4 regions of the Rhizobium sp. 22-785-1 genome follow, and region 4 is predicted to be linked to each of the others. Evidence: riboswitches for the same ligand, from Rfam matches in the RefSeq annotation. Region 4 holds a riboswitch; each other region holds the start of a gene.
What was found. Region 4 has a riboswitch for cobalamin ahead of ACQZ5M_RS16265 (CbtB domain-containing protein). Riboswitches for the same ligand answer to the same signal wherever they lie in the genome.

Region 1 (2,196 bases), on a different contig from region 4:
TTGCGGGCTGGAAACGCCCGGAGATGATCTCGTCCATCAGCGACTGGGCGAGCGTTTCGCTTCCCTGGGCCAGCGTCAGGGCAACCAGGCAAACGCGGTCTTCGTAGCGCTCCAGATAGCGTTTGCCGTCGAAGGTCTTCAGCGTGTAGCTGGTGTAATATTTGAACGCGCCGAGAAAGGTCGGAAACCGGAACTTTCGGGCATAGGCAGCGTCGAACAAATCTCGCACGAAATTGAAGGAATATTGGTCCAGAACCTCGCGCTCGTAATAGCCTTCGGTGACGAGGTAATCGAGTTTCTCCCGCAGATTATGGAAGAACACCGTGTTCTGGTTGACGTGCTGCAGGAAATATTGCTTCGCAGCTAGTCTGTCCTTATCGAGCTGGATTTTTCCTTGTTCGTCATAGAGGTTAAGCATCGCGTTGAGGGCATGGAAATCCAGTTCGGATTCCGATGTCTTCAAAGGCTTTTCGAAAGTGGTCGCGTCCAAAATCGTTCCAATCCGTGTTTGACGTTCGCGACGTCTTCCTCAGTGCCTATAAGCTCGAACCTGTAAAGGTAAGGCACGCTGCATTTCTGGGAGATGACATCGCCGGCGATCCCGTAGGTCGCCCCGAAATTGCTGTTGCCCGCGGCGATCACGCCGCGAATGTTTGCCCGGTTCTCCGCATCGTTGAGGAAGCGGATCACCTGTTTTGGAACGGCCCCTTTTCCACCTTCGCCACTGTAGGTTGGAAGGATCAGGACATAGGGGGCTTCGACCCGAAGGCCCTCGGAAGGACTAAGCGGAATCCGCCGCGCAATCATCCCCAATTTCCCGACGAAGCGATGAGTGTTTTCCGACCGGCTGGAGAAATAGACGATCTGTCCCATTGCTCCGGCTCAGGCCGCAAGCGTGCTGATCATATCCGGGCGGAAGCCCGCCCAATGCGTCTCGCCAGCCACCACAACTGGAACCTGACGATACCCCAGCCCCTGAACCAGATCGTAGGCATTGGTGTCTTCGGAAACATCCACGACGGTGTAGTCGATGCCCTGACGATCGAGCGCGCGGGTAGTGGCTGTGCACTGCACGCAGGCTGGCTTGCTGTAAACGGTAACGGTCATGATGATCCTCGTGAGATTTGAGTAGACGTGCGATATCGATCGGGCGTGGTGAATGCCCATTCAGGAACTCGGAAATTAGGGCAGCCGAAATCGGCGGCAGGCGTTACCGCCCGCTATTCACGCGGATACTGACTAGAATGATGCGACATTGACTTCACCCCGAAGTGGTTGATGCGGGGGATCAAGGAAGCGGCACGCGCAGGATCATCCCGCACGCAAGCGCGACCTTCGGACACCCCGCCCGTGGACGTATTCGTTTGAGGCAGGTCTCCTGGCTCACGGGTCATCGCATCCATCTCGCCTTCCCGACACCTTTCGGCTCAGTGGCAGTTTGAGAAGGATGCTCGCCGCTTACAGTTGCGGGGGCAGCTCCGGCATTGCTCCGTCCAGAAAGGACATCACGCACCGTATTCCCGTCTTAGCTTCCGACGCGAATCGGAAGAACCTCGAACACTAGATATGGTATACGGCGTGAAAAAATCGTCAACGGTTATGACTCTGTAACGGAAGGTTGACTGTGGATAAGCGTGGCTCGATCATAAAACATGAGGTCGTCTGCTTCTGAAGCGGCTAGCTTGACAGCGGACAGACCTTTCACGATGTAATTTTTCTCCCACTACATCGCTGTGGCCGTTTATCGTAAGACTGCTTGCCGCATTGCCCCTTAACGAAAACATAGCTACCCGTTTCGTGGGGAGCATCCAGGATGACGAGAGCGATAGGCAGATTCGGTCTTCTGCTGCGCATCATGTGCGCGATTGCCTTCGTATGCGTTGGGTTTGCGCACAAGCCGTTTCTCCAAACACCGCAAATAACTGGTGACCTCGCCCAGTACACGCTACCGGATAGAACCCTACCGGTGTATTGTCTTCCAACGGACGACGGACACAGCAAGACCGATCACGGGCTAGGCTTAGGTTGTGAGCTTGCCGCCTGACGGCCATTTCTCTAGTCCCTACGCCGACCGATATACATGGTTCTCCAATCCTGCGGGAACTCGTGTTCGAGGCGGCGGCTCCCTCCGTGTCCACTTACCGGCAGCTTTTCCCGCCCAATTCGTCTCGACGAGGGCCGCCGTCCAGCGTCTGA
Region 2 (2,196 bases), on a different contig from region 4:
TATACCCTGTCAGGCTCCGCCATGGGGCTACGTCGCCGGTGCGGATCTCAGAACCGGCAAGATCGCCTACAAGCACAAGAACGGCACCGTCTACGACATGACGCCGCTGCCGCTTCCATTCAAGGTCGGCGTGCCGGGTATCGGCGGCCCGATGATCACCAAGGGCGGCGTAGCTTTCCTCGGTGCGGCCGTCGACAATTATCTGCGTGCCTATGATCTAACCAGCGGCAAGCAGCTTTGGGAGGCACGGCTGCCGGCAGGTGGGCAAGCTACGCCCATGACCTACGCTCTTGAGGACGGCAAGCAATATGTCGTCATGGTTGCCGGCGGTCATGGGTCGGTTGGTACCAAGCCCGGCGACTATGTCATCGCCTATACGCTGCCATAAACAGCGACATTTACTTGAAGCGCTTCGATGGCCGGAAACCCGTTTCCGGCCATTTTGTATTTCCAGTGAACAAAATCCCATCGCACTAAAACGTAATAATATTACATACATTCGCTTGACGGATATCTGGAAATAGTTCTATCTGCCTGCGACGGTTCCAAGCGAGAGATTGCGAGGAATAATAGGGAACGCGGTGCGGAGATGTCTCCAATGCCGTGGCTGCCCCCGCAACTGTAAGCGGATTGTCGAGCACTCGTGGCGCATTCACCTGCGTCAGGCCACTGCGATCTCATCGTGGGAAGGCAGGCAAGACGATCATCCGTGAGCCAGGAGACCTGCCGTCGTCTGTTCATTCCAAAGTCACGGGCGGGGATGCCCTGGAGAGGAAACGCCATGATTGTTATCTGCGCCAAACAGCGCTTACATCCGTCTGTCTATTTCCCGGTTTCCGATCGTCCCACGGCTGTGGTTGGCGAATGAGTGTTTCACTCAATAACGGCGTTTGCGTGTGGGCAGCGTCAACGATTTCGGGGACCATCGGACCATGACACTTCATTTCACAGGCGCATTTCTTGGCGCAGTTCTTGCCGCTGTATCTCTTTTGCCGAATGCAACGGAGGCTGCGGAAACCAGCTATCCACTGACGTTGAAAAATTGCGGCAGGGACGTCACCTTCACCCATGCTCCCAAGCGCACGGTGTCTTTAGGGCAGAGTTCGACGGAGATACTCTATCGTCTGGGACTGGCAGACAAGGTTGTCGGCACTGCCGTCTGGGTTGGCCCGGTGATCAAGGGCTATGAGGAGGCAAATGACAAGGTGGAGCGTCTGGCCGATAACGATCCGAGTTTCGAAAGCGTTCTTGGCAAGAAGCCCGATCTCGTTACCGCGCAGTTCCAATGGCATGTCGGCCCCGAGGGCGTTGTCGGCAAACCCGAACAGTTCGAAGAACTGGGCATTCCGGTCTACGTCTCGCCTGCAGATTGCACGGGCAAGGATAATGCTGGCGGCGGAGATGGCGTCAGGCACTCGGTCTTCACCATGGAGCAGATCTACCAGGAAATCGGAGAGCTTTCGCAGATCTTCAACGTTAAGGATCGCGGCGACGCACTGATTGCCGAGCTGAAAAACCGCGAAGAGACCGCGCGCAAGAAGATCGTTTCCACCAACGGAAAGGTATCTGCTGTATTCTGGTTCTCCAGCGCCGAAGGCGATATCGATCCCTACGTCGCGGGCAAGAACGGTGCGCCTGGCTATATCATGTCGGCGCTTGGCATCAGAAATGTCATCGAGAGCCAGGAAGAATGGCCAACTGTTGGCTGGGAGACCATTGCCAAGTCCAATCCGACCATCATCGTTGCCGCGAGCATGGACCGCCGCCGCTACCCGGCAGACGACATTGCCGTAAAAGAGAAGTTCCTGAAGCAAGATCCTGTCACGAGCCTCATGCCGTCCGTGAAGGATAACCGTATCGTCGTCATGGACGCTCAGGCGATGAACCCGACGATCCGCACGATCGAAGGGATTGAGGTGCTGGCTGACCAGATCGGTCAACTCGGCTTGGCGAAGTAAACGGATGCCCGGTCCCTTGCTGTATGTCCGCGCTGCCATCATTGCAGCTGCGTGTCTTCTGGTGGCGCTGTGGCTCGGAGCCTCAATCGGCGAAACCTCCATGCCGATGGAGGTTGTCGCCAAGGCGGTGGCCAATCGTATTTGGCACGCTGGCTATCCATTGGATGCGATCGATGAAGGGATCATCTGGAACTATCGCCTGAGCCGCGCCGTGGTCGCCGCCTGTTGTGGGGCAGCT
Region 3 (2,196 bases), on a different contig from region 4:
TGTTGAACAGTGAGGGCCTGCTTTATCGCTTGTCTCTGGGTGGAGATGTCGCGGTAGAGAAGGTCGACACCGGCTTTGCCGTACAGTGCAACAACGATCATGGCATTTCGCCGGATGGGTCGCTTTACGCGATTTCGGACAAGGTCGAGTTCGGGAAGAGCGCGATCTATCTTCTTCCGTCATCAGGTGGCGCGCCGACATTGATGACGCCGAACCTGCCCTCCTACTGGCATGGCTGGGCGCCGGATGGCAAAAGCTTCGCTTACTGCGGGATCAGAGATCAGATTTTCGATATTTATTCCATGGACATAGAAACCCGCAACGAGACGCGCCTGACCCATGGAGAGGGGCGAAACGACGGGCCGGATTATTCGCCGGACGGTCATTGGATATACTTCAACTCCAGCCGCACGGGACAAATGCAGATCTGGCGCGTAAGAGCAGATGGATCAGCCGTCGAGCGGATCACGAACAGCCCATATGGCGACTGGTTCCCCCATCCGTCTCCAAAGGGAGACAAGGTCGTCTTCATTTCCTATGACGGCGACGTCTTCGACCATCCGCGTGATCTCGATGTTCGCGTGCGACTGATGGATCCCGATGGTGGCAATGTCGAAACGCTCTTTGATCTTTTTGGCGGGCAGGGGACGATGAACTCTCCCAACTGGTCACCAGCTGGTGATGAGTTTGCCTATGTGCGATATTTCCCAGCCGAATAAATCTGCGGCGCTTGCCTTGGCGCCAACAATTGGACATACGGTTTTCGTCAGGTGCCTGCTTGAGCGGGAGAATCGGGAATGCGGTGCAAGACCGCAACGTGCCCAACGCTGTGAGGCGGATGACCGTCGCCATATGCCACTGAGCAATCTCGGGAAGGCGGCAACGGTCAGAAGAAGCCAAGTCAGAAGACCGGCCTGACACGATGGACCAGTCCGCGCGGACGGCGGCAGGTTGTGAGGAAGGAGGTGTGTGACGCGGCGCAATCTGCGTCCTCACGCGGTACTTCCTGCATTGTTGGGGATTGACGATGCGACCTGATGACACCCGGCGCGGCCTGAGGCCAGCTTTTGAATTTGCCGAAGACGACAAGGCTGCGGTCTACCGCGCTATCGAGACTCGCCGCGATGTCCGCAATGAGTTTTTATCCGATCCGCTACCGTATGAACTGATCGGAAAGCTGCTTGCTGCAGCCCACGCCGCGCCTTCGGTCGGCTTTATGCAGCCGTGGAATTTTACCCTCGTCACGAATGGTGAGATCAAACAGGCCGTGTGGCAGGCCTTCAGCCGTGCCAATGAGGAAGCGGCACAGATGTTTGCAGATGAAAAACAGTCGCTTTATCGCAGTCTGAAGCTGGAAGGAATCAGGAAGGCGCCGCTCTCCATCTGCGTCACCTGCGATCCGACAAGAGGTGGCGATGTGGTGCTGGGGCGCACCCACAATCCTCATATGGATGTTTATTCCACGGTCTGCGCAGTCCAGAACCTCTGGCTGGCAGCACGTGCCGAGGGCGTCGGCGTTGGCTGGGTCAGCATCTTTCATGACGATGATATCCGAGAGATACTGGATATCCCGCATCACATTCAAATCGTGGCGTGGCTTTGCCTGGGATATGTTTCTGAACTCTACGCGGAGCCAGAGCTTGCAGTGAAGGGATGGCGCCAACGCCTGCCGTTAGACCAATTGGTATTCAAGAACCGGTGGGGCGAAAAATAGGTAGCAACTTTGCCGCGTGAGCTGCTTCTCAATAGTTGAAAAAAGGTACTTGCCTGTCCTGCTGGCCGATGGCTTACTTTCTCTTTGTTTCGAGAGGGGATTTACCGATGCCGATTGAAAACTGGCTGGCCTTCGTGGCCGCATCCGCCGTCATGCTCGCCATTCCAGGGCCCACGATCCTCCTAGTCATTTCCTATGCGCTCGGACACGGCCGAAAGGCAAGCAGCGCCACGGTTGCTGGCGTAGCCCTTGGCGACTTCACCGCCATGACGGCCTCAATGCTGGGCCTCGGTGCGCTGCTGGCAACGTCTGCCGCGCTCTTCACGATCTTGAAGTGGGTGGGTGCTGCCTATCTGATCTATCTCGGTATCAAACTCTGGCGAGCGCCCGTTGGAGCTTCGTCTGACGGGGAGGGAAATGTGACAGGGCGTGAGCGTCCGATAAAAATATTTCTCCATACCTATATCGTGACGGCGCTGAAC
Region 4 (2,196 bases):
CCCCGGATGCGACCGGAGACGCCGTGAAAACGCTTTCCGGCGGCCAGGCCTTACCGAGCCCTTTCGGCACTTTTCACGTTCCCAACATCTCGCCAGATCCTCAGCACGGTATCGGCAACTGGACAGTGGCCGAATTCGGTGACGCCATGACCAGAGGCGTTGGAAAGAATGGCGAACATCTCTATCCCTCCTTCCCATATACCTCCTATGCCCGCATGACGGCGCAGGACATCAACGACCTCTTCGGCTATCTGAAGACGTTGCCCACCAGCACCAATGATGCGCCTGCCCACGATCTACCATTCCCGCTCGACATGCGACTGGCTCTCGGTGGCTGGAAGTTCCTCTATTTCGACAAGGGTGCGCCGCGCGTGCAGCTTGCCAATGACAATGCCAGCGCCGATGTCGCACGCGGCCAGTATCTGGTGGAAGGTCCAGGCCATTGCGGCGAATGCCATACGCCACGCACGGCACTTGGCGGGTTGATCAAGGACAAGTGGCTGGCGGGCGGCCCCAACCCGGAAGGCGAGGGGACGATCCCCGATATCACGCCCGGCTCGCAGGCCATCAGCTCCTGGACGGCAGCAGATATCGCCAACTACCTCGAGACCGGCTTCACGCCGGAGTTCGACAGTGTCGGCGGCTCCATGGTCAAGGTGCAGCAAAACATGGCGAAGCTTTCTACCGATGACCGCAATGCGATCGCCGCTTATCTCAAGGCAGTTCCGGCGCGCTGAAATCCTGAATGCAAGAGGCGGCGCTTCTCGCATTGACTCTACACAACCTCTGACTAATAACAGACAGGTGATGGTCTTTCCGGTCCTGCCGGAAAGTGAAAAGGGAACACGATAGGAGCTTCGCTCTCATTCGTGGCTGCCCCCGCAACTGTGAGCGGCGAGCCTGAAAACGAAAGCCACTGATGCTGTTTTTTGCATCGGGAAGGCGTTTTCAAAGCTACGACCCGCGAGCCAGGAGACCTGCCATCAAGAAGTGTCGTCAATGCCGGCGGGGTGTCCGGAAGAGCACGGTTTTCGGGCAGGAATCATCCGTCCGAAAAGCCCTGTTTGTCTTTCCCCGTGGTGAATGTTGAACGCGTGCGTCCGTCTGCCTGAAAACAGCGCGCCGCTGAAAAAGAGGGTCACCATGTCTATCCAACAGAACACGGCGTCGAGCGCCGTTTCCTCAACGACTTCCAAACTCCTTCAAGCCCTGACCGCTGTAGCGCTCGGACTGTTTATCGTCGGTTTCGTCGGCTTCTCGCATGTCGAGGCCATGCATAATGCGGCGCATGATACGCGCCACGCCAATGCCTTCCCCTGCCATTGAGGGGAACTGAGATGTCGTTTTTCAGGAATATCGTTTTTACCGCTGTGCTCGTCGGCCTGATTACCGGACTGGCCGTCAGTGCCATGCAAGCGGTTGGCACAACGCCGCTCATTCTCCAGGCGGAAACGTTCGAGGGTGCCGGCAGCGAAGCAGACCATTCGCATGATGCCGCAACACCTGCCGATCACCACCACGACGCTGAAGCTTGGGCCCCCGCCGATGGGTTCGAGCGCAACGCCTACACCGTGGCCGCCAATGTGCTGACTGCCATCGGCTATGCGCTCGTGCTCACCGGCCTGATCTCGCTTCGCGGCGCGCAGGGTGGCTGGCGCGAGGGGCTCTTCTGGGGGCTCGCCGGCTTTGCAGCCGTCATGCTGGCCCCTATGATCGGCCTGCCGCCGGAACTGCCGGGCAGCCCTGCTGCCGATCTCGGTGCGCGCCAGATCTGGTGGATCGCAACCGCGGCAGCCACGGCCGGTGGCATTGCGCTTCTTGCGTTTCGCCGTTCAGAGCCTTGGGCGGTGATCCTTGCTGTCGTGCTGATTGTTGCGCCGCATGTCGTCGGTGCGCCGTTGCCGCCTGCAGGTGAACACGCGCTGGCACCTCTGCCGCTGGAGCGCCGCTTCGTCGTTCTCGCCACCGTTACCAGCTTCGTCTTCTGGCTGATCCTCGGCTCGTTGAGTGGCCTGTTCCTCAAGCGTTTCGAAGCTGCAAAGTAAGATGACCACAGGGGTAAACGCAGCCGACTGGAGCGATGAGCTCGATTGCCTGCGTTTTCCGGTTCCCGGTCATGGCGCGCTTTGCGCCATGCATCGTCTTGCCTTCAAGGCGCTCCTGCAAGAGGCGCCGACAGCGCAGACGTGCCGGGCT

Region 1: another riboswitch for cobalamin. It lies ahead of nrdH (glutaredoxin-like protein NrdH); the one in region 4 lies ahead of ACQZ5M_RS16265 (CbtB domain-containing protein).
Region 2: another riboswitch for cobalamin. It lies ahead of ACQZ5M_RS19160 (ABC transporter substrate-binding protein); the one in region 4 lies ahead of ACQZ5M_RS16265 (CbtB domain-containing protein).
Region 3: another riboswitch for cobalamin. It lies ahead of bluB (5,6-dimethylbenzimidazole synthase); the one in region 4 lies ahead of ACQZ5M_RS16265 (CbtB domain-containing protein).

Annotation. Positions count from the first base shown of each region.
Region 1 covers NZ_JBNWDI010000006.1:269,591-271,786, forward strand. The annotation lists gene nrdE (class 1b ribonucleoside-diphosphate reductase subunit alpha) at 1-490, opposite strand, end outside; gene nrdI (class Ib ribonucleoside-diphosphate reductase assembly flavoprotein NrdI) at 460-873, opposite strand; gene nrdH (glutaredoxin-like protein NrdH) at 883-1,107, opposite strand; cobalamin riboswitch at 1,352-1,571, opposite strand.
Region 2 covers NZ_JBNWDI010000011.1:32,394-34,589, reverse strand. The annotation lists gene ACQZ5M_RS19165 (glucose/quinate/shikimate family membrane-bound PQQ-dependent dehydrogenase) at 1-388, shown strand, start outside; cobalamin riboswitch at 524-745, shown strand; gene ACQZ5M_RS19160 (ABC transporter substrate-binding protein) at 933-1,958, shown strand; gene ACQZ5M_RS19155 (FecCD family ABC transporter permease) at 1,963-2,196, shown strand, end outside.
Region 3 covers NZ_JBNWDI010000007.1:232,137-234,332, forward strand. The annotation lists gene ACQZ5M_RS15915 (TolB family protein) at 1-719, shown strand, start outside; cobalamin riboswitch at 752-932, shown strand; gene bluB (5,6-dimethylbenzimidazole synthase) at 1,028-1,714, shown strand; gene ACQZ5M_RS15925 (LysE family translocator) at 1,822-2,196, shown strand, end outside.
Region 4 covers NZ_JBNWDI010000008.1:50,026-52,221, forward strand. The annotation lists gene ACQZ5M_RS16260 (c-type cytochrome) at 1-737, shown strand, start outside; cobalamin riboswitch at 792-999, shown strand; gene ACQZ5M_RS16265 (CbtB domain-containing protein) at 1,144-1,326, shown strand; gene ACQZ5M_RS16270 (CbtA family protein) at 1,338-2,045, shown strand; gene ACQZ5M_RS16275 (hypothetical protein) at 2,047-2,196, shown strand, end outside.